DNA from 3 places in the Lactococcus sp. LG606 genome. Region 1 is predicted to be linked to each of the others. Evidence: riboswitches for the same ligand, from Rfam matches in the RefSeq annotation. Region 1 holds a riboswitch; each other region holds the start of a gene.
What was found. Region 1 has a riboswitch for lysine ahead of J0J35_RS08220 (amino acid permease). Riboswitches for the same ligand answer to the same signal wherever they lie in the genome.

Region 1 (7,753 bases):
TCGAAGCTGAATTTTTGACACTGTTGGATCAAATGAAAAGAATTGCACCTGTAGAAGGTCTGCGCTTGTATTGGGATAAAGCTTCTAAAAATCCATGGACTAAGCCCGCGGTCGTGTTACATGGGGATTTGAACTTAGATACCGTGTGGAAGATGGCCGACAAATTTTCGGGAGTGGCTGAAACAACAGCTTCCATAGTTGGCGATCCAGCCTGTGATTTGACTATTGCATGGGAAATATTTGATGAGAAACAAAGAAAGATATTTTTCTCCGCCGCTGAAGCCGATAAGGCAACAGTCATCCGCGCTCGCGTTTGGGCTATTTACAAGGCAATGAAAAATTATAACGCTGCCGATATTGATCAGTCCATACTGGCGCGTGATGTTCTTTTCCGAATCAATGAAGAGCTCGGTCTTGGCGCAGAGCCAGACCTTTATTAGAAGGAATGAAAAATGGCTTACCAAGCTTTATATAGAAAATACCGTAGTCAAAGATTTGATGAGATGGTTGGCCAAGAAGTGGTGGCCACAACCTTAAAGAATGCTATCGTTAATGGGCAGATTTCCCACGCTTATCTTTTTAGTGGTCCACGTGGGACAGGAAAAACTTCCGCGGCAAAAATTTTTGCCAAAGCAATTAACTGCCCTAATCAGAAAGAGGGAGAGCCTTGTAACACTTGTGATATTTGTCAAGCTATTACCCAAGGCAGCCTTGAAGATGTGATTGAACTTGATGCTGCTTCGAATAATGGGGTTGACGAAATCCGTGAGATTCGAGATAAATCAACCTATGCAGCCAGTCGCGCAACTTATAAGGTTTATATTATCGATGAGGTTCATATGCTTTCAACGGGAGCATTCAACGCTTTACTGAAAACCTTGGAAGAGCCTACAGATAATGTTGTCTTTGTTTTAGCAACAACTGAGCTTCAAAAAATTCCGGCAACAATTATTAGTCGTGTGCAAAGATTTGCTTTTAAAGCTATCACAACAAATGATATTCGTCAGCACTTAGCAGAAGTTTTAGCTGATGAGAAGATTGAGTTTGAAGATGCGGCACTTGATGTCATTGCAAAATCTGCCGAGGGAGGAATGCGTGATGCCTTGAGTTTATTGGATCAGGCCTTAAGTTTTTCTGATGGCAAGCTTGCAGAGAAGGATGCTCTTTTAGTGACAGGCTCCATTGCCAATGAAGCGCTTGTCTCTTATGTTGCAGCATTGATCGCTTCAGATGGACCAACTGCACTTGATGCTTTGGAGAAAATCTTTCTTGAAGGTAAAAATATGTTACGTTTTACGGAAGATCTCTTAACTTATTTCCGTGATTTGCTTTTGCGGGAAAATAATGAAATCCCACGACCTCGTCTTTACCAATGGATCAATATTGCGATTGAGTCTCTGAAAATTATTAAAGAAACAACACAGAGTAAAATTGCTGCTGATGTGATGACGATGCGTCTTGTAGATGCAGGTGCTTATTCTTCTGCGGAAGATAAGGAAGTTCCGGAAAGTTTGAACCATGAGCTTCAGGCTTTAAAAGCAGAAGTTGCAGAGCTAAAAGCTAAAGTGGCAGAAACGGGCAGCCAAACGGTGGTATCCACTGTCAGTCAAGAAGTTCAAATTAAGCAGCAAGTGAAAACGAAAACAGTCACCGAAAAGTACACTGTAAATCAAGATTTGGTTTTTAAAGCTTTAAAGGAAGCGACCAACGAAGCTCGTCAAGCAGTTTTTGGTGCATGGCCTGAGATTGTTTCCAGCTTTACCAAACCTTCAGACCGTGCCTTAATCAATAATACTGCCCCCGTGGCAGCCTCAAGCAATTTTGTGGTAGTTACTTTTCCTCATGGTAATTTAGCAAAGCGTGTTACGGAAAATGAAAACCTACAATTAACTTTTGGCAATTTAATGTCATCAATATTGGGATTTTCGCCTGAGATTATTGCTTTAGCAGAGCAAGATTGGCAGGCTGTACGTCAAGAGTATGTCTTAAGCCTTAAAAAAGGGGAGCAGCATGTTACAAAAGATACGGAATCTGAGCCAGAAGAAGAAGAAGTTCTTGTAAGTAAGGCCAAAGAATTTTTTGGTGAAAAAGTGAAGATAATCAACGACTAAAAAAACGCCTTATGGCGTTTTTATATTCGTTTTAATCAATATCACGGCTTAAATCAACTTCTTCAAGCGGAATAAGTTTTGTTTTCTTCACGATTTTGTAAGAGAAATATAAAATCAAGAAGAGAGGTAAAGCAAGGTAGGTTGTAATGATGCTTTGCGCATTCATCGTTACGGTAGTAATTTGCCCGATAACGATAATGATTGAAAGAATAAGAGCGATGATTGGCCCAATAGGGAACCATTTAGCATGGTAGCCTAACTCAGAAAGTTTGTGACCTTGTTTAATAAAAGCACGGCGGAAGCGGAAATGACAGATAGCAATTCCAATCCAAGCCAAGAAACCAGATAAACCGGAAGCAGCGACCAAATAGAAATAAATCTCAGTTCCGAAGATACTTGTTAAGAAGGCCAAAAGACCGATGGCAACAGTCGCTAAAATTGCATAAATTGGTACCCCGTTGCTTGTATTTGTTTTAGCGAAGATTTTCGGTGCATGCCCCTCTTTTGCCATACCAAAAAGCATGCGAGAAGCAGCATATAACCAAGAATTGGCAGATGAAATAACCGAGGTTAAGATGACAGCATTCATAACGGATGCAGCAGCAGCTAAGCCAGCACGTTCAAATACCAAGGTAAATGGAGAAACGGTAATGTCGCTTTGGGTTGCTGCACGGAGAAGACTTGGGTCTTTATAGTAAACCAAGGCACCGATTACGAATATTGAGAGGAAATAGAAAATAATAATCCGCCAAAAGACTTGTTTAATCGCTGAGGGTACATTTTTCTCAGGGTTTTCTGACTCGCCGGCTGCGATACCAACGATTTCTGTACCTTGGAAAGAGAAGCCTGCAATCATGAAGACAGCAATCATACCTCCAATACCCCCGACAAAACCATGATTTCCTCCAGCAGAAAGATTGCGTGCCACATCTGGCTTATAACTCATAACTCCAAAAATTGTTGCGAGACCAATCACGATAAAGGCGATAACAGCGATGACTTTAATTGTCGCCATCCAAAATTCTGCTTCACCATAAGCTTTAGCTGAAATGAGGTTAACCAAGAGGATGAGCGCAATCACAATAGTCGACCATATCCATGTGGGCACATGGGGCAACCAGAACTGCATAATAACACCAACTGTAGCTGCCTCAACCGCTACAGTAATTGCTGAGTTAAACCAATAGTTCCATCCCATAGCGAAGCCGAAAGCTTTATCTACATAACGGTCAGCGAAAGAAGCAAAAGAGCCTGATACTGGAAGATAGGAAGCCATTTCACCTAAAGACGTCATAAGGAAGAAAACCATGAGCCCAATGGCGACATAGGCAACTAACGCGCCTAAAGGTCCAGCTTGAGAAATCGTTGCGCCTGATGCAACAAATAGCCCGGTACCAATAGTTCCTCCTAAGGCAATCATTGTTAAGTGACGATGTTTAAGGCCACGTTTAACTTGCGTGGATGGCGTGGCCTCATTATTTGAAGTATTATCCATTACTTCTCTCCTAAATTTATAAATATTAATACAAAAAGCAATCCCTAGAGATTGCTAAACGTCAGAAAGATCTTTCATCCGAATAGCGCATCATGGTCATAGTTAGACCACGACAGTTTAACAGGTATTTCCCGCTAAACCAAGAAAAGTCGGTGAGCATAACTTTTCTTTCGGCAACCGCTCCTGGGCTAAACTTCTCAGCATGCTCTAGCTCTGCTTAGCTTATTATTGGTTGCGACCTCTATCGTTTATTAAGTATTTATGAATATTTTAGATTAATTTGAGAGGGATGTCAAGGACGAGCCTGCTAGATTTGAATAATTATACACGTTGTTGTTTAAAATTACAGATTTTTTTAATGTTTAGCCATTAAAAATCTAGACATTTGTTTTAGAGATTAAAAAGAGTTATAGTATAAGAAGAGATGATTGCGTTTTCATCTCAATTATATCTGGAGGTGGTTTTCAATGACGTTTACCCCAAAATATGTATCTCCAACTTACGCGGGAGAAAAAATAGTATGCGTAACCCGTAGCCAGGAAGGGGAAATCTCCCACTTATACCAGCGCTTTGATAGCCGTTGCAAGTTGCATTTTATCGTGAAAAAGCTTGGCTATTATCAATCGAAAGAAGGTGAGTATCGCTACATTCCAGCTAATGTGCTTGATGTAGTCGCTTAATAATAAAAAATGATGAGAAATCTTCTGCAGAGGCAGAGGGTTATTTTTTATTTTATAATAGAATAAATAAGATAAATCAACTTGCAAAATGTAGCTAAATTTGATAGAATATATACTTGTGAGTAAAAACTCATAACTTACACAGGCTCCAACCTGTGTCATTAGTCCAAAAGGAGGAAAAATCAATGACAAAATACGAAATTCTTTATATTATTCGTCCAAACATTGAAGAAGAAGCAAAGAAAGCCCTCGTTGAACGTTTCGATAGTATCTTGACTGACAACGGTGCTGCTAATCTTGAGTCTAAAGACTGGGAAACACGCAAACTCGCTTACGAAATTCAAGACTTCCGCGAAGGTATCTACCACATCGTAACTCTTGAAGCTGCTACTGATTCAGAAGCTTTGAGCGAATTTGACCGTCTTGCTAAGATTAACGGCGACATTCTTCGTCACATGATCACTAAAGTAGAAGCTTAATTCTAGTTTAGCTGGACAAATTTAAAGGAGAAGCATCATGATTAATAATGTTGTTTTGGTCGGACGCGTTGTGCGTGACCCTGAACTGCGATACACACCGCAAAATACTGCGGTTGCTACATTTACGATTGCTGTTAACCGTCGTTTTAAAAACGCGCAAGGCGAACGTGAAGCTGATTTCATTAACTGTGTCATCTGGCGCCAATCTGCTGAAAACTTGGCAAATTGGGCTAAAAAAGGTGCCTTGATTGGTGTAACAGGTAGTATTCAAGTGCGAAATTATGAGAACAAAGAAGGTCAACGTGTTTACGTGACTGAAGTATTGGCTGATAACTTCCAAATGCTTGAAAGTCGTGCCGCACGTGAAGGTGGCTCTGGTTCATATTCTGCACCACAGCAACAACAATCACAAAATCGTCCTTTTGCTGGCTCTAACAGCTCAGCAGGAAATTCAACACCTGATTTTGGTCGTGATGCAGATCCATTTGGTGGCTCACCAATGGAAATCTCAGATGATGATCTTCCATTCTAATAAGTAAGGCAGCTGTACAAGGCAGTCTATCTGAGCCCTATTCGTTGAGTATAAAAGCGGTATCCGTATTGACTTTTCTACTCAACAACATCATACAATAATATAAGGAGAAACACACTATGGCTTTTCAAAAACGTGGTGGCTTCAAACGCCGTAAAAAAGTTGACTTTATCGCAGCTAACAAAATCGAAGTTGTTGATTATAAAGACACTGAACTCTTAAAACGTTTTATCTCAGAACGTGGTAAAATCTTGCCACGTCGCGTAACTGGTACTTCAGCTAAAAACCAACGTAAAGTGGTTACAGCTATCAAACGCGCACGTGTTATGGCTCTCTTGCCATTCGTAGCTTCTGACGAAAACTAAGAAATAACTAGGCACCTTCGGGTGTTTTTTTGTTACGTGCTTTGATACAATAAGGAGCGTGAATCTCATTATGAAGAATAAAAAATCTGAATATGGTAAAATAAAGCAATGACATGGATTATAATTTTACTTTTCTGCCTTTTGGCTTATGGTCTTTTCGTTGAACCGCATTTGATGCGTGTGCGACAAGTGAAAATTTCAAACACAGCCGGGCTGAAAGTTGCACACTTTACCGATACACATTTTAATTGGCACACACATCCACGCCGCTTTTTTAAATTTTCAAAACACATAGATAAAACACAACCTGACTTGATCTTGTTCACAGGCGACTTATTTGATAAAGTCGATTGGGCGCAAGCGCATGATGTTGATAAGGTAAAAGAAATTTTAGCAAAACTTGAAGCACCATTAGGAAAATTTGCGATTTTGGGTAATCATGATTTTTCGCATGAAGGGGATGCTAACTATATAAGAACTTTTCTAAAGGAAGCAGGTTTTACTGTACTTACTAACCAATCACTCATGTCAGGGACAGTAGCATTAACCGGACTTGATGATTTACGTGAAGGACAACCAAATTTTAGTATGGTCCCTGAGCAAGGAAAGTTTTCGATTTTAATGATTCATGAGCCGGATACGATTTTACAAGTAGAATTTCCTGAAAAATATGATTTAGTCGTTGCAGGACATAGCCATGGTGGGCAGATTCGTCTTGGCAATTTGCGCTTACGTAATGATGGCTCAAAGGTGTATGATTCTGGTCTATACATATTAGGGAAATATACAAAACTTTTTGTCAATGCCGGTATTGGCTTAACCTTTTTACCAATCAGATTTGGTGTTCCTCCAGAAATCGTCTATTATGAAATTTAAAAAGTCTCCAGAATTTTATCTGGAGACTTTTGTTTAACGTTCTTGTGAAGAGATAATGGTTTCTTTACCATTATTATCAACAGCATGGAAATGCCGAGGCCAAGAATTATTAAAAGGGTATTGGAAATCAACTGTAATGGTTAAAGGATTGTGCGGCTGTGAAAATTTCACAGAAAGCAGTCCCTTTTGGTTGAGTAATTCAAAATTGATAAGGGGCTCAAGCGGGATAACGCCTTTTAGCTGATTGTCAATGATGAACCAAAAACTGTCAATGATTTCACCAGGAATACTAGAGACAGTTCCATAGCTTGCATAGCGTCCTTTTGTTTCAGTAAATGCCATTTTGGTCCTCCTTTATCATTAACTTTCTAGTTTAATTTAAACGGGTTTGGCTGATCACTTCTCGAATATTTTCCAAAGTATCTTCGATTGAATCCTGAGCTTTCATCCCGTACATCAAAAAGATGGCATCGAGAAGACTAATTTGAGAAACGGTTGAAGCGACAGCTTCAGGTCGAAAAGATATTTCTTCAGCGATTGAAATAAGTGCCAAGTCGCTTTTTTTCACCAAGGCTGAGTTGGCAAATGACGTAATGGCAATCACAGGAACGTGATTGCTCTTCAAAATATCAACGATTTTCAGTGTATCTTTGTTTTTACCAGTATGTGAAATAACAAAAGCACAGTCTTTTTCGGTCAGTTTAGAAGCCAACATTTGTTGATAATGAAAATCCTGATGATATACCGTTTGCAGTGGCATACGCAAAAATTTATGGTAAGCAATTAAAGCAACGGCATTAGAGCCACCCAGACCAAAAAAACCACATGTTTTGGCGGATAGGAGGATGTTCATAACCTTATCCAAAGTTTCGCTCTCTATCAGCTGCAATGTTGCATTGAGAGAAGAAATATTACTTGTAAAATTCTTGGCAAGAATATCTTTATAGCTATCTTCTGGCGATAGTTCGCTGAAAAAGTTGTCGGATTTAAATTTTTCGGTGCTGTGGATAGCTAACTTTAAATCTTGAAATGAATCAAAACCGATTTTTTTGGCAAAACGCGAAATGGTTGCAGTAGATACTTTAGTATTCTTTGCGAATTCTTGAATGGATAAGCGGGCAGCCGTGTCCATATTTTCAATCAAGTAATTTGAAATGGCTTGATCAGATTTACTGAGATTATCGTAATAAGAGTTGATACGTGTGATGAGAGATT
Region 2 (7,753 bases), 570 kb from region 1:
GCCTGTACGATAGATTCAAAAGACTCATTTTTATTACCTGAAACCGTAAACGTCCCAATTTTGCTTATCGGGGACACCGCGTAAATCGAAGTTAAAAACAATAAGATTGCCAAGAATAAGACGGGCCACATCTTTTTGAACACTTCGAAACTTCCTTCAAAAAAAGAATGTTCCGGTTCTTGTTCTTCAAAATCCTCAACAAAATCATCTGAGTATCCTTGCTCAGACTCTTCTGCTTCTACAAAAGATTCTTGTTGCTCGATTTCTTCCTGAACTTCAGGAGAATCTGCTTCAACATCTTCTTTTTTCTTAAAAAACTTCCGTTTTTTGGGTTCTTCAGACTTCTCTTGATTTTCAGCTGCTTTGCGGCGCTGATATTCAAGATGTTTCTTTTGCCAAGGCGTAAGGTTTTCTTCACTCATTATTTTTTAATTTCTTTCACAAGTTGATATAGTCGATCGCTAGCATCAGGTACTCCTGCTTTTTCACTGGCTACAGACATAGCTTGGTAAAGCTCTTCGTCAGAAAAGATTTCAGAAATGCTGGCAAGCATTGTATCTGCTGTAAGATTGACATCTTTAATCATCTTAGCAGCACCGATATCTACAAGAGCTTGAGCATTCTTTGTTTGATGGTCTGCTGTGACATTTGGACTAGGCACAAAAATCGTTGGCAAACCAAGTGCAGTAATTTCAGCAATCGTTGTCGCACCTGCTCGACATAATATTAAATCTGATGACGCAAGAACTTCGAGCATATTTGAAATATATGGACGGATAGCTATATTTGCAGCATCGGCATATTTTGCAAACTCTTCATGATCTTCATCAAAGTAGATTTGTCCTGAGGCATAGACGATTTGGTAATCCGCTTCTGCAAACTTTGGTAGAGCAGCTTTTACCGCCTCGTTAATTGTTTGAGCGCCTCGTGACCCTCCAAAAATAACTACCGTTTTCTTACCTTTTTGAAGTTGATATTCTGTTTCCAGAATATCGGTAGCTTTTAAAGTTGCAACTTCCTGAGCACGTGGATTACCAGCAAAAACTGTTTTGGATTCTGGGAAGAAGGGTTTGGCTGCTTCAAAGGCGACCGCAACTTTGTCCACATATTTACTCAAAAACTTATTAGTAATCCCTGGAATTGAATTTTGTTCATGAACGATAGTAGGCACATTGAGCTTAGCTGCTGCGTAAAGTACCGGTCCAGCCACATAGCCTCCTGTTCCAATAACCACATCAGGTTTAAAATCCTTAACAATTTTCTTCGCATCTGATGTAGATTTCAGGAACTTGTAGATTGTCTTAAAGTTATTTAAAGAAAGGCTACGACGAAAACCTTGTACATCTACAGTTTTAAAGGGCACGCCTGCTGCAGGCACAATCTTACTCTCCAAGCCGCGTTCTGTACCTACATAGAGGATCTCCGAGTCTGGCTCAATAGTTTTCAGATGCTTTATAAAGGCCAGCGCAGGATAGATATGACCTCCCGTTCCGCCTCCAGTTACAATAATTTTCATACTATTTCCATTCACCTTTCAATTCTTCGAAAGCTTTAATAAACATATCCCCACGTTCTTCAAAGGTCTTGTACTGATCCCAGCTGGCACAAGCAGGACTAAGTAAAATAGTGTCCCCCTCTTCCGTCTTATTAAAGATTGCTTTAAGAGCTGTTGCGACATTTTCACTGTGGAGTGTTGGAATCTGCAAGCGATCTGCAAGATCTTGCAGCTTTGGTGCAGTCTCCCCAAAAAGAACCATACCTTTAATCCCTGTTACAGAATCCGCAAGGTCTTCAAAGCCATTTCCACGGTCTAGTCCGCCAGCTAAGAGCCATAAGCGACTATTTTCAAAACCTGACAAAGCTTTTTCTGTTGCCAGTATATTTGTGGCCTTGCTATCATTGTAGACTTTACGTCCTGCAAGTTCACCAAGATACTGCAAGCGATGTTTCACACCCGAAAAGCTTGTCAGCACTTCAATAATTGCATGATTTTTAGCACCCGAAAGCTTGGCAACAGCTATTGCTGCCAGAGCATTCTCTAAATTATGTTCCCCAGGCAAAGCTAGGTCATCTGCATCCATGATGAATTCATCACGAAAATAAAGTTTACCTTCCAGCGCATAAGCACCATCAACTTTATTTTCAGTTGCAAATGGCACAACTCGAGCTGCTGTATGCTCTGCTAGAGCACGACATTTTTCCTGATTAAAGTTGAGAATAAGGTATTGCTCAGAAGTTAAGTTTTCTTGAATCCGCCATTTGGCAGCTTCATAAGCTTCTTGAGAGCCATGGTAATCTAAATGCGATGAAAAGATATTGGTAATGAGAGCGATTTGAGGCTTGAAGTCTACAATTCCCATCAGTTGAAAACTTGAGAGTTCCATTACCAAAGTATCTTGAGCACTCGCTTGGGCAGCTACTTCAGAAGCGGGAAAACCAATATTTCCTGCTAATTTTGCAGACTGACCATCCGCATTTAAAATATCTGCTATCAGCGTTGTTGTTGTTGTCTTACCATTGGTTCCAGTAATCCCAATAATTGGAGCTTCCGAAACAAGATAAGCAAGTTCAACTTCTGTAACAATTGGAATCTTTTTATCCAATGCTTTCTTTATCATTGGGTTATCATAACGAATACCTGGATTTTTTACCATAAAATCAAAATCTTCGTCTAAAAGTTCAAGGGGATGGCTACCACAGATAACTTCAATGCCTTCTTCCAAGAGGGCTTGCGCGGCAGGGTTTTCTTCAAAAGCCTTTCCGTCATTTACAGTTACGTGTGCACCTAGAGTATGAAGCAAGCGGGCTGCAGCTTCTCCTGATTTTGCTAATCCGAGGATGAGTACTTTTTTTTCTTCAAAAGTTTTGATTTTTTTCATTGTTCCTATTCTTTCTACTTCCCTCTATTTTACCGCTATTTACCTATTTTTTCAATATAGAGTTTGTATTTGAAAGTTTTACTGTGAAAATAAGAGGTCTTTTGCAAAGAAAAAAAGAGCATAAGCTTGCTCTTTTTATTTAAGCTTTCAAGAAGCGTGAAAGGAAAGCTCGCGTCCGCTCTTCTTTCGGAGCTCCGAAGATTTCCGCTGGCCGTCCTTCTTCAGCAATAACCCCTTTATCCATGAAAATTACACGATCACTTACATCACGCGCGAATTCCATTTCATGTGTAACGATAACCATTGTTAAGCCTGTTTCAGCCAGTCCTTTCATTGTCTGTAAGACTTCGCCTACCATTTCAGGATCAAGCGCTGAAGTCGGCTCGTCAAATAATATCACATCTGGATTCATAGAAATCGCACGAGCAATCGCCACACGTTGTTTTTGTCCGCCGGAGAGTTGTGCAGGTTTGGCATTAGCAAAGCTTGCCATGCCCACTTTTTCCAGATTCTCGAGCGCAATAGTCCGAGCTTCTTCTTGGCTTTTTTTCAATACTGTAACTTGCCCAGCCATAACATTTTCGATAACATTCATATTGTTAAACAAGTTGAAGCTTTGGAAAACCATGCCCAGATGCGTGCGATATTTAGGAATATCGAAGCCTTTTGCTAAAACATTTTCACCTTTATAAATTATTTCCCCACCAGATGGCTTCTCCAATAAATTGATTGAACGAAGTAATGTCGATTTACCACTTCCAGATGAACCAATAATCGAAATAACTTCGCCTTGATTTACCGTTAAGTGAATGTCTTTTAACACTTCATTACTGCCAAATGATTTTTTTAAATGATTGATTTCTAAGATTGCTGTCATTTAAGCGTCCCCCGGTTCTTGTACTTGCATTTGATTTTGGATTGGGACGTAAGCGTCTGGTCCATCCATTTTTCTTTCTACAAAGCGTAGAATACGTGTTACTGTAAATGTTAAGACAAAGTAAATTGCACAGATGACAGCAAAGGTTTGGAAATACATAAAGTTTTGTTGCGCCACTGTTGTCCCTTGGAAAAAGAGCTCAGTTACTGAAATTACAGATAAGACTGATGTATCTTTGATATTAATGACAAATTCATTTCCTGTTGCTGGAAGAATATTTCGCAAGACTTGTGGTAAAACAACCTTGCGCATAGTTTGCCCATGCGTCATTCCGATAGCTTGCGCGGCTTCAAATTGCCCTTGATCCACAGAGAAAATACCGCCACGTACAATCTCCGACATATAAGCACCTGTATTGATGGACACAATAATTAGCGCAGCTAAGGTCCGATCCAAACTCAAGCCAAAAGCTAGAGCTGTTCCATAGTAAAGCACCATTGCTTGAACAATCATTGGTGTACCACGGAAAATTTCAATATAAGCTGAAATAAGCCAGCCAAATACTTTATGTAAAAAGGCTAAAAATTTATTACTAATTTCTGGAATAGTACGATAAACACCAATAAGAAGACCTAAAACCGTACCAATAATCGTACCAATCAAAGAGATGAATAAGGTCATCCCTGTACCATTAAGAAACTGTTTGCCGTTATCTCTTACAATACTGATAATTTGATCATACCAAGCGCCTTGTGTTTTAGCTTCTGGTTGAGCAGCAATCATTTCATCCATCAGTTCTTTTTGGTCTTGAGGTGTAAAACCTGTCAAAAAGCTATTAATTACAGGTAAGTTGGGATCATTTTTACGTAAACCTACTGCGACTGTTGTATCATCAGAGTTTGTGACAAAACCTTTTCCTTCGCCAAATTCAATCATTTTGAAGTCTGGATTTGCTTTCTCTGCTGTCACTCCTTCGGGACGTTCAGCTACATAACCATCGATGGCTCCACTTTGTAAAGCCACACGCATGCTTGAAAAATCTTTCATTGCTGTTTGCTTGTTAACACTTTCAATCTGGTCAATCATGTTATAGTGAAAAGTTCCCAGCTGAGCAGTGATTTTTGCACCAGAGAAGTCTGCTAAACTCGATGCTTGAGCAAAGGGACCGCCACTTTTGACCATCATTACAAGGTTAGATGTGTAATACGGTTCTGAAAAGGCGATTTGTTCTCTACGTTCCGCAGTTGGCGACATTCCTGCAATAATGCCATCGATTTTTCCGGATTTTAGAGCTGGCAGCAAGCCATCCCAACTTGATTTGACGATTACTAATTCTTTATTTAACTTATCAGCAAGTTTTTTTGCAACTTGTACATCGTAACCATTAGCCCATTGACCATCTACACCATCAATAGGGACAGCACCGTTGCTATCATCATATTGTGTCCAGTTAAAAGGGGCATATGCAGCTTCCATTCCGACACGGAACTGTTCTGCACTCACTTTTGAACTACCGATAAATAATACCGTAAACAACGTCGCGACAAGTAAGAATAAGTTTGTTCTTCTCATAATACTCTCTCTTTCATTTTTCCAAATAAAAAGCAACCTTTACACAGAGAGGTTGCTAAACGTTGTACGTGATTCATATTATCAGTAAGTAACGAATAGCACTCCGCAAAACTGCGACAGTTCAGCAAGTATCCCTTGCTGCCCCAACAAACTCACTTGGACGAGTGAATTCATTTCGGCAATGTCTCCTCCGTTTTACTTCAACGCTTGTCCAGCTCAGTAAAACTTCCTATTCATTGCGACCTCTATCATTTTATTTGTATATTGTATTTTAAATCTTAACCTTTTTTTAAACGAATGTCAACAATTTTCTCGAATTATCAAAAAACTCAAGAAATAAGATTAAAAGCCCAATAAGTACTTTTATATAATCACTAGATTTTTTATGTTTATTTAATCTTAGGAATTTTTAAAGTAAATTTCGATCCTTCGCCTACAATGGAAGTCACACTGACATCCCCGTCATAGTTTTCCACTATGCGTTGGATAATAGACAGACCAAGACCTGTTCCACCTATATCTCGATTTCGTGCTTTATCGGCACGGAAAAAGCGCTCAAAGACATGTTTTAAATCTTCTTGACTAATGCCATAGCCACGATCCTCAACTGTTGTAATAATGTATTTGTCATCTTCTTCTAGATGGATTTTCACTTCTTGGCGATCTTTAGGCGAGTATTTTATCGCATTATCAATCAAAATTTTTAAGCCTTGTTCATAATGGTTGGGATAAATATGAGCCAAACTACCCGGCGTCAAGTAATTCTCAACAGTTAAATTTAAATCAGGATGAATAAGGAGAAAGTTTTTCTTAAGAAAATTAGAAACTTCTGTTGGATCACAGATCAGATCTTCATCTTGAAAATCAATGCTTTCAAGACGGGCCAATGCAAGCATCTCCTCTAACATCGTTCTCATCGTGCTAACTTCTTCTATACTGGCCTGTAAAGACTCCTCAAGCACTTCAGGATCATTTTTCCCCCATCGATTCAAGAGATTCAAATGACCATCTAAAACTGCAAGTGGCGTACGTAGCTCGTGACTGACATCAGAAACAAAACGTTTCTGCTGATCAACGTAATCGTTAAGCTTAATCATCATGTCGTTATAAACAGTCGCCAGTTCTTCAATTTCATCGCCTGTTTGAATCACTACAGGTTTGAAATCCGCCTTCAAATTATTGGCACGTGTAGTAATCGCATCGTGCAAACGCTCTAGAGGCTTGATATAGCGACTTGCCATAAAATAACCGACAAACTGAGCAATAAAGAGAGCAATAATTTCTAAGATAATCAGGGCAATCAGCAGCTTTGTTCGCACGCTGTAATAATAACTCATATCATAGAAAGCCTGCACATAGCCAATCAGTTTCCCTGTTTTCTTAGAATGAACGGGTCGTTCAACCAAATAACCAGAATATTCACCAAATGTACGTACAGCATGAGTAGAATCCCCCACATCTTTCCTTAGCGGGAAACCATACGAATTGGTCGAATAAATCAAATTTTCACCGACATCAAAGACATAAAAAGACTTCCTAGAACCAATCATACTTCCAAGTGTTTCTAGCTCATTTTCTTTTCCCTGACTGGATGCTGTGTAGTCTTTGGCATAAGCCAAATAATTCGCAAGATTGTCCTCCGACAGTTTGCTTTCCGATTGGGACAAACTTTGCTCAACATTGTCCAGAGCTTTCATCATGTCCTCTTTTTCAGAATTGATGAAGGTTGTTATGGTCAGTTGATAAACTAATACTGTAAAAATAGTGAAGGTTATAAAACAAAAAATCGTATTTGCAAAGGCCCAACGTAGCATGATGCTTCGCTTACGCTCGGGCAGATTTTCTGCTTTTTTCTTCTTCGAATCAAAAAATTTTACCATGTCGCATTTTTCTATTTCTTTACATCGCCATAAAAGGAATAAATCTAGTGGCAAAGCCACTAGAAATCTTCTTATATATTCCCTATATTATTTGCGGTCACGCATGACATATCCCATACCACGAACCGTTTGAATATAACTTTCGCGGCCTTCCACGTCAATTTTGTTACGCAAATAGCGGATATAAACGTCAACAACGTTTGTTTCTGTACCTTCTTCGTAACCCCATACTTCAGAAACCAAGTATTCGCGTGTTACGACATCACCCACATTTTGCATCAGGGTCAAAAGCAAATCGTATTCACGACGTGTAAGGTCAATAACTTTTTTTCCGCGATGTACAGTGCGGTTTGTTTTATCAATTACCAAATCACGGAATGAAGTATTGTCTGATTTTTCAATCGTGTGGATATGGTCTTCACGACGGAAGAGTGAACGGACACGCGCTAACAATTCTTCAATTGCGAATGGTTTTGTAATATAGTCATCCGCTCCAATATCAAGACCTGCTACACGGTCCATAGTTGAATCACGTGCAGTCATCA
Region 3 (7,753 bases), 370 kb from region 1:
TACAAAAATCATTTTCGAAAGAGCTTCATGCTTAATCGTAAGAAGTTCGTCCCTTCCTGCAAATATTACTTCATGTTCACCAACGATTGTCCCCCCTCGAACAGCATGTACTCCAATCTCTTTCTTCTCACGTGGCTTTATACCTGAACGTCCATGAACAACTTTATAGTCCAATGTTTCATTGATACTGTCAAGCAACATCTTTGCCGTACCAGATGGTGCATCTATTTTTTTATTATGATGTTTTTCAATGATTTCAATATCAAAACTGTCCGATAAAATATAGGTCATTTCTTTGACTAAACGATTCATCAAGATAACTCCAATACTAAAATTGCCACTAAATAATACAGGCATTTTTTCAGAAAGGTGATCAATTGTTACCTTTTGTATGTCGTCAAAGCCTGTTGTGGCAATAACTGTGGCTGTTGGATGCTTTTCTAGATATTTAGCAAGATTATTGAGATTCTCAGGGTGTGAAAAATCAATGATCACATCGAATTTTTCTTCTGGAATATCCTTTGTTAAGGATACGACTGTTAATTCATGCTCTTTTTCTAGCTCTGCCGCAAGCAGCCCGCCCATTGTACCTGTTCCAATTTGTAAAACTTTCATTATAAAATCTCCAATTCTTTAAGAAGTTGAATTTTTGCCGTTTCGGATGGCTCGTCAAGTGGCAACCGAACAGAACCGACATTATAACCGAGTTGATTCATCACAAATTTGACCGGAATTGGATTTGCTTCTATAAATAAGCTGTCAATCAAGTTCAAATATTTTTGTTGCAGACTCAAAGAATGAGCTGGGTTGGTCGCAAAAGTTTCGATTAACTCCTTAACTACATCTGGCATGAAGTTAGCCCAAACACTGATTACACCCGAAGCGCCTAAACTCAGGCATGGGACTATCATATCGTCATTACCACTATATAATGCAAAATTATTAGAAAGATAGCGGCTAATTTTTTCCACATAGGCAATATCGCCTGATGCTTCTTTTAAGCCTGTAATATTCGGGTGTTTCGCCAATACTTCTACGGCTTCAACAGAAAGATTCACTCCTGTTCTACCTGGTGCATTGTACATGATAATCGGAATATCGACAGACTCCGCAATCTTAGTGAAATGCTTTAACATCCCTGTTTCATTAGTTTTATTATAATAAGGGGTAATCACAAGCAAACTATCCGCACCTAACTTTTCAAATGCTTGAGCAAATTCCACTGCTTGTGCTGTGTTATTACTTCCTGCTCCAACATTGATATGAACACGTCCAGCAACCTGTTTAACTACAAACTCAACGATTGCTTTTTTCTCCTCAAAACTAATCGTCGGTGCTTCTCCTGTTGTGCCTAAAATAGAAATAGCCGCACTTCCATGGCTAATCTGAAATTCAATCAGCTCAGCTAATTTCTCAAAATTTATAGAATTATCATCATTAAAGGGCGTGATGAGCGCCACAATTGAACCTTTAAGCATTATTTTCTCCTGTAGATTTATTTCAGAAACCTTTGACGAGTGTTGCAATAGAAGAAAAGGAAACTACTCATCGTATAATTTTCTTTCTCTTGAAAAACATCTCCTCTTCGCCTTGTTCTTATTCCACTCCTTTAATTTGTATCCAAATATTATTTATGATTTTATCAGTGGTTAGAAGTAAAAGCTGTTACAAGCATTCACCAGCTAATTCTCGGTTAGATTTCAAACTCAAAGTCATCCAATGTTGCAAAATAGTCTTCAGGTCGCTCTGCCCGTCGAATCATACGTGTGCTCCCATCTTTCTGAAGCAATAATTCGGCACTTCGTAATTTTGCATTATACTGATATCCCATCGAAAAACCATGCGCACCTGTGTCATGAATGACTAATAGGTCTCCCTCATCAATCACAGGAAGTTCGCGCTGCCTGGCAAATTTATCATTGTTTTCACATAATGAACCTGTCACGTCAACAATTTCTTTCACTTTATCTTCCTCCTTTCCTATAACAGTAATATGATGATAAGCATCATAAAATGCTGGTCTCATCAGATTAACTGCGCTCGCATCCACACCAATATACGTCCGATAGGTTTGCTTTCTATGCAAGACACGTGTGACCAGTAAGCCATGAGGCGCCAACATAAAGCGTCCCAGTTCCGTATAAATTTTGACTTCTCCTAGGCCATTGGCAGTTAGAACTTCATCATAAACACGATGTACTCCTTCGCCAATGACAGCAATATCGTTAGGAGCTTCATCCGGACGATAATTAACGCCGATACCACCAGAAAGATTTATAAAATCAAGAGAAACGCCTGTTTTTTCACGAATTTCAAGTGCTAATTCAAATAATTGCTGTGCTAATTTTGGATAATATTCATTTGTCACAGTATTTGAAGCCAAAAAGCTATGCATTCCAAATTTCTTCACACCCAACTTTTGCAAATCTCTAATTCCCTGAATTAGTTGGGCTTTTGTCATTCCAAATTTTGATTCTTCAGGATTATCCATAATTTTGGTACCCATTGTAAAAACTCCACCAGGGTTATAGCGTAAGCTCATTGTTTCGGGAAATTCAAATCCTGCCAATGTGGATAAAAATTCAATATGGTTGTATGCATCAATATTAATCGTAGCCCCTAGCTTTTTGGCTAATAAAAATTCTTCAGCTGGAGTGTCATTTGATGAAAACATAATTTCAGACTTATCAAAACCACATTTATTTGCCAGTATAAGTTCAACATAGCTCGCGCAATCAGCTCCACAGCCTTCTTCTTGCAAAATTTTCAAAATTGCAGGCGTTGGTGTAGCTTTCACCGCAAAGAATTCTTTGAAACCTTTATTCCAAGAAAATGCTGTGTTTAGCGCCCTTGCTTTTTCACGAATTCCGTGCTCGTCATATAAATGAAATGGTGTCGGAAATTCTGCAGTAATTTTATCTAATTGATCTTTAGTAATAAATGGTACTTTCATTTCATGCTCCTGTGGACTTGCTATGCAAATCTTTATCTGAAGATTTCGGTAGTTTCAATGCTATGGAGGCTTGTCAAAAATTGCAACTGAAAGAAGGAAGATTTTACTTTTAGTCTACCAAATGATATTTTTTCCCATCTCAATCTTTAACTCTGTCTCCAGTGCCCTTCGACCACTGATATAATGAGTTTCGATGTAAGAAGCAGAGTTTTTCTTATTCGTTGACTCGCTAAAACATTATTCTATCGTTGTCGCGCTTCAACCTACAAACTCACATCGTATAAAAACAAAAGGCACTTGTAAGTACAAGCGCCTTTTATGTCGTCATGAAAATAGAGTTAAAAAAGAATTCTATATTATTCGGTTCGATCACTTAGCGCCAGACTTATTCAAGTCCGAGTGGTATAGGTGTTTCCTATACCCCCACGCTAGCCAGATGCCTCTGTTGCTAACGTTCGGCAATGATTACCTTTCGTACACGGTCGTCGGATGCCTCCTCTCGTGTAGTACTCATTTGCATTGCTACCTCTAATTTATTTTTCACAATTATAATATTTTCAGTATTGTTTGTCAATTGAAAACTTTTCAAATTTTTGGTATTGACTTATTTTTTTCTTTAAAACTGCTTTAAATCAAGGTTTACAAGGTGTATTTTTTCTCTGAACTTCTGAACCTCCAAAATATTTTGCAACATTGTTTTGTGAATTTTTAAAATAAAATGCTATAATACAAATTTAAAACGACGAATATACGGAGTTTTTGCTTGAAGCCAACTTTAACTATTGACCTGCGGAGGTGCTATGTATGGATTTATCAAATAAATTTAACACTAATCTTGGAAAAATTGAAATTTCTAAAATTCGTGAATTTGATCAGGAAATCTCCAAAATACCGAATGTTTTGAAATTAACACTTGGTGAACCAGATTTTCCGACACCTGAACATATCAAAAAAGCTGCAATTGATGCGATTGATGCCGATGAAAGTCATTATACTGGCATGCGTGGCCTGATTGAACTCCGTCATGCAGCCAGTCAATTTGTAGCTGAAAAATACAATTTGCATTACGATGCTGAAACAGAAATTTTGACCACAGTTGGTGTCACAGAGGCGATTGCTACTTGTCTCCTTTCAATTATTGAACCTGGCGATAAAGTTCTAATCCCAGCACCTGCTTACCCAGGTTATGCGCCTGTAGTAAGCTTAGCTGGCGGTCAATTGGTCGAGATTGATACCACAACTGATAAATTTGTCTTAACTCCTGAAAAACTTGAACAAGTATTGAACGAAACCGAGAATATCAAGGCTATCATCCTTAATTATCCTTCAAATCCAACGGGCATAACTTACACTCATGCCCAACTTAAAACACTTGCTGAAATCATCAAAAAACATGAAATTTTTGTCCTTTCTGACGAAGTTTATTCTGAAATTAACTATAGCCAACATGTACATACTTCTATTTCGACCTTTTTACGTGATCAAACTTTTGTACTTAATGGCCTTTCAAAATCACATGCGATGACGGGTTGGCGAATGGGGCTGATTTTTGCAGAAAAATACTTGATTGATCAGCTTGTAAAAACACACCAATATCTGGTTACTTCTGCCTCAACACAATCGCAATGGGCAGCAGTTGAAGCTCTGAGTAAAGGAAAAAATGATGCTGAGCTAATGAAAGTCGAATACCTCAAACGGCGGAATTACATTATTGAGAAAATGACTGAACTTGGCTTTGAAATTATCAAGCCAGACGGGGCTTTCTATATTTTTGCCAAAATTCCAGCAGAATATAACAGCAATTCTTTTGAATTTTTATATGATTTTGCAAAGAAAAAACATGTAGCATTCATTCCAGGATCAGCCTTTGGTCAATATGGTGAAGGTTATGTCCGTTTGTCCTATGCAGCTTCAATGGAAGTGATTGAGATTGCTATGGAGAGATTGAAAGAATATCTTTCGGAATAACTTACTATTATGCTTGTGCTATACTCAGAGTTTATCTTTGCTTTAATGTAAATCTTCTCAAAAAAGACGAGAAAAATCTCGTCTTTTTTGTTATGTATTCATTCTTGTTATTAATTAACGAAAATAGGTTTGGCTTGTAAAAAAGAGATTGTTTTAATGTGTAAATCCATATACTTTATTTTTAGGATTATTATGGTATTTAAGATGTGCCTTATTCAAAAATTCAATAGCTTCTTGCATATCTTGCACGTAATTGTATGCCATATTCATTCCAAAATCCGCTCGAATTACTATCCGTTGTATAATATTATCCTCTAAGTTTTTTGGTAAAGGATAGGCTGGCACTTGCCATCCTTTCATTAATAAACGATCGGCTAAGTCGTATAAATCCCAGTCACAATTTCTGTCTTCTCTTAATTTATAGCATACAATTGGAAGTTGTGAACCATCATTTACAATTTCAAATAAACCTGTTTTTTCAATTGATTTTGCTAAATACATCGCTACTTTATGCGTTCTTTCATGTATAGCTTTGTATCCATCAAAACCATAGCGTACAAAATTATAATATTGTCCTATCAGCTGAGCCGCGCTATGAGAAAAGTTAATAGCCATGGTTGGTAATTCTCCTCCAAGATAGCTTACTTTAAAAATTAACTCCTCTGGTAAATATTTCTTATCACGCCATAATACCCAACCTACTCCAGGATAAACGAGACCGTACTTATGACCTGATGTATTGATGGAAATGACATTTTTTAATCGAAAATCCCACTTAAGATGTGGTTCAACAAATGGTGCATAAAGTCCACCTGAAGCAGCATCTACATGTATGTACACTTTATAATCTGTACGTTTGTTGTGTTCTTCAACTAACTTATCAAGAGCCTTGATATCGTCATATCTTCCTGTATACGTAATCCCCATAATCCCCACAATACCAATAGTATATTCATCAACATAATCCATAACCTTGTCTAGATTAATTGACATGTGGTTTTTGTCCATCGGTACTTCACGCATTTCAATATCCCAATATACACAGAATTTTTCCCAACAAACTTGATACCCAGAAGAAATAACGAGATTTGGTTTTTTAGCATTAATGTCCAAGCCTAACTTTTCTGCTCGTTTACGCCAAGAGAATTTCATTGCCATTCCTCCCAACATACAAGCTTCTGAAGAACCAATTGTTGATGTTCCCATAAACTGTTCGTTTTCACTTGCATTCCAAAGGTCAGCAATCATATTTACACAACGGTTTTCGATTTCGGTTGTTCTTGGATATTCTGATTTATCTATTGCATTTTTCTCAAGAGTTTGACTCATTAGTTTTACTGCTTCAGGTTCCATGTATGTTTGACAAAAAGTGGCTAAGTTCAACCGCGCATTCCCCTCATCTAGCATCTCATCTTGAACTAATTGGTAAGCTACCCGAGGTTCGATCGATTTTCTCCCTAATTTATATTTGGGCAAATCAACTTGCTCACTTTCGGAGCCAAATATTGGTTCTAAAAATTCTGCCTCATCACGATTTTCTTTTCCATATAACATATTTACATCCTCCAATTTTCTTTAATGTTTTAATATATGTTCTTCATTCTTTACAATATGATGCTCCCCTCGAGCTGCCGGATAAACGGCTGGATTCACTTCTCCTGCTTTGAAGTGAATTGGTTCTTCAAGAGATCCATGACTCTTTTTATCATGTAGTTCATAAATAACAAATGGTAAGATTACTGTAACAGCAAAGCTTATAAGTAATATCATTTGATAAGTTCGTGTCTCACTTTGAGCAATTGATTCCGGTGGGACAAAAGAAATTAATAAAGCAAACAGAGATAATAATAACCCTACTCCTGCAATAATTGATTTGCCTATCATTTTTCCTGGAACATTATATGTTCGTTTTAAATTCTTTTTCTTGTAGATTAAGACGAAATAGCCTAAGAAAAATAGTAGATAACCAACCAAATAGATAACTACAGTCAAAGAAATTGCTACCAAGAAGGACAAGTTATTGCCGCCACCACCAAAGGTTAAAATCGCTCCCCAAAGAGTCACGATGACACCTTGAATCATAACTAAAGGCACGGGAACATCATGGGTATTCGTTTTTCGTAAAAATTTTGGAAGTAATCCACGTTGCGCTGCTGCAAACATTCCTCGAGAAGGCCCAACTACCCATGAGCTTACTTCTCCCATTACTCCAAACGCAATCATTATTGCAATTATTTTGACCAACCAACTTAAGTGGTTATTAAAATGTAAGATCAGCGTTTGAAAAGTCTGAATCACACCAGCGCTTAAAGATAACTCTTTTTGAGGTATTACTGCAGCCACTGTAAAGCCCCCAAGGGCATCTAAAGAAATAGCTAATATTACTAATAAAACCATTGCTAAAGGATAATTTCTTTTTGGATTTTCTAACTCATTGATATGAGAAGCTGAAGCTTCAACTCCCATATAAGCTAAAATAAACGAAACAAAAACTACCAATGTTGAAAGCTGTGAAAAGTCTGGAATAAAAGCTGCCTTATTGATGGGGATTTCTATAGGATTTCCTCCTACAAAATAAGCTACTGCTAATACAAATAAGATAATGGATGGAATTACAATCCCGATTATAAATCCCGCTTTTACTAATTTTGCAGTGCGCTGAGTCCCACCTAATTGTGAAAAAGTCAGTCCCCAAAAAATGACCAGCAAGCCTATAAATTTAATGAGTGGATCTGAGTTTAAAGCTTCAAAATTTAATACGTATGAAAGTGCTCCTAAGATAAAGTATATCATTGTTACAAATCCAACTGTAATTTGAAACCATTGGAAAAA

Region 2: linked by a shared signal. The riboswitch ahead of J0J35_RS00300 (ABC transporter permease subunit) and the one ahead of J0J35_RS08220 (amino acid permease) in region 1 are both predicted to bind lysine.
Region 3: linked by a shared signal. The riboswitch ahead of J0J35_RS06430 (diaminopimelate decarboxylase) and the one ahead of J0J35_RS08220 (amino acid permease) in region 1 are both predicted to bind lysine.

The regions. Positions count from the first base shown of each region.
Region 1 covers NZ_CP071301.1:1,664,437-1,672,189, reverse strand. Annotated here, with positions in the region: gene J0J35_RS08230 (hypothetical protein) at 1-440, shown strand, start outside; gene dnaX (DNA polymerase III subunit gamma/tau) at 453-2,111, shown strand; gene J0J35_RS08220 (amino acid permease) at 2,143-3,606, opposite strand; lysine riboswitch at 3,682-3,858, opposite strand; gene J0J35_RS08215 (hypothetical protein) at 4,074-4,286, shown strand; gene rpsF (30S ribosomal protein S6) at 4,472-4,765, shown strand; gene ssb (single-stranded DNA-binding protein) at 4,803-5,297, shown strand; gene rpsR (30S ribosomal protein S18) at 5,417-5,662, shown strand; gene J0J35_RS08195 (metallophosphoesterase) at 5,771-6,538, shown strand; gene J0J35_RS08190 (DUF960 domain-containing protein) at 6,572-6,880, opposite strand; gene J0J35_RS08185 (MurR/RpiR family transcriptional regulator) at 6,912-7,753, opposite strand, start outside.
Region 2 covers NZ_CP071301.1:50,467-58,219, reverse strand. Annotated here, with positions in the region: gene J0J35_RS00320 (cell division protein FtsQ/DivIB) at 1-422, opposite strand, end outside; gene murG (undecaprenyldiphospho-muramoylpentapeptide beta-N-acetylglucosaminyltransferase) at 422-1,516, opposite strand; gene murD (UDP-N-acetylmuramoyl-L-alanine--D-glutamate ligase) at 1,518-2,879, opposite strand; gene J0J35_RS00305 (amino acid ABC transporter ATP-binding protein) at 3,019-3,756, opposite strand; gene J0J35_RS00300 (ABC transporter permease subunit) at 3,757-5,328, opposite strand; lysine riboswitch at 5,417-5,584, opposite strand; gene J0J35_RS00295 (HAMP domain-containing histidine kinase) at 5,718-7,208, opposite strand; gene J0J35_RS00290 (response regulator transcription factor) at 7,296-7,753, opposite strand, start outside.
Region 3 covers NZ_CP071301.1:1,294,868-1,302,620, forward strand. Annotated here, with positions in the region: gene dapB (4-hydroxy-tetrahydrodipicolinate reductase) at 1-615, opposite strand, end outside; gene dapA (4-hydroxy-tetrahydrodipicolinate synthase) at 615-1,478, opposite strand; gene J0J35_RS06430 (diaminopimelate decarboxylase) at 1,694-2,953, opposite strand; lysine riboswitch at 3,320-3,492, opposite strand; gene J0J35_RS06440 (pyridoxal phosphate-dependent aminotransferase) at 3,758-4,921, shown strand; gene J0J35_RS06445 (glutamate decarboxylase) at 5,075-6,475, opposite strand; gene gadC (glutamate:gamma-aminobutyrate antiporter) at 6,497-7,753, opposite strand, start outside.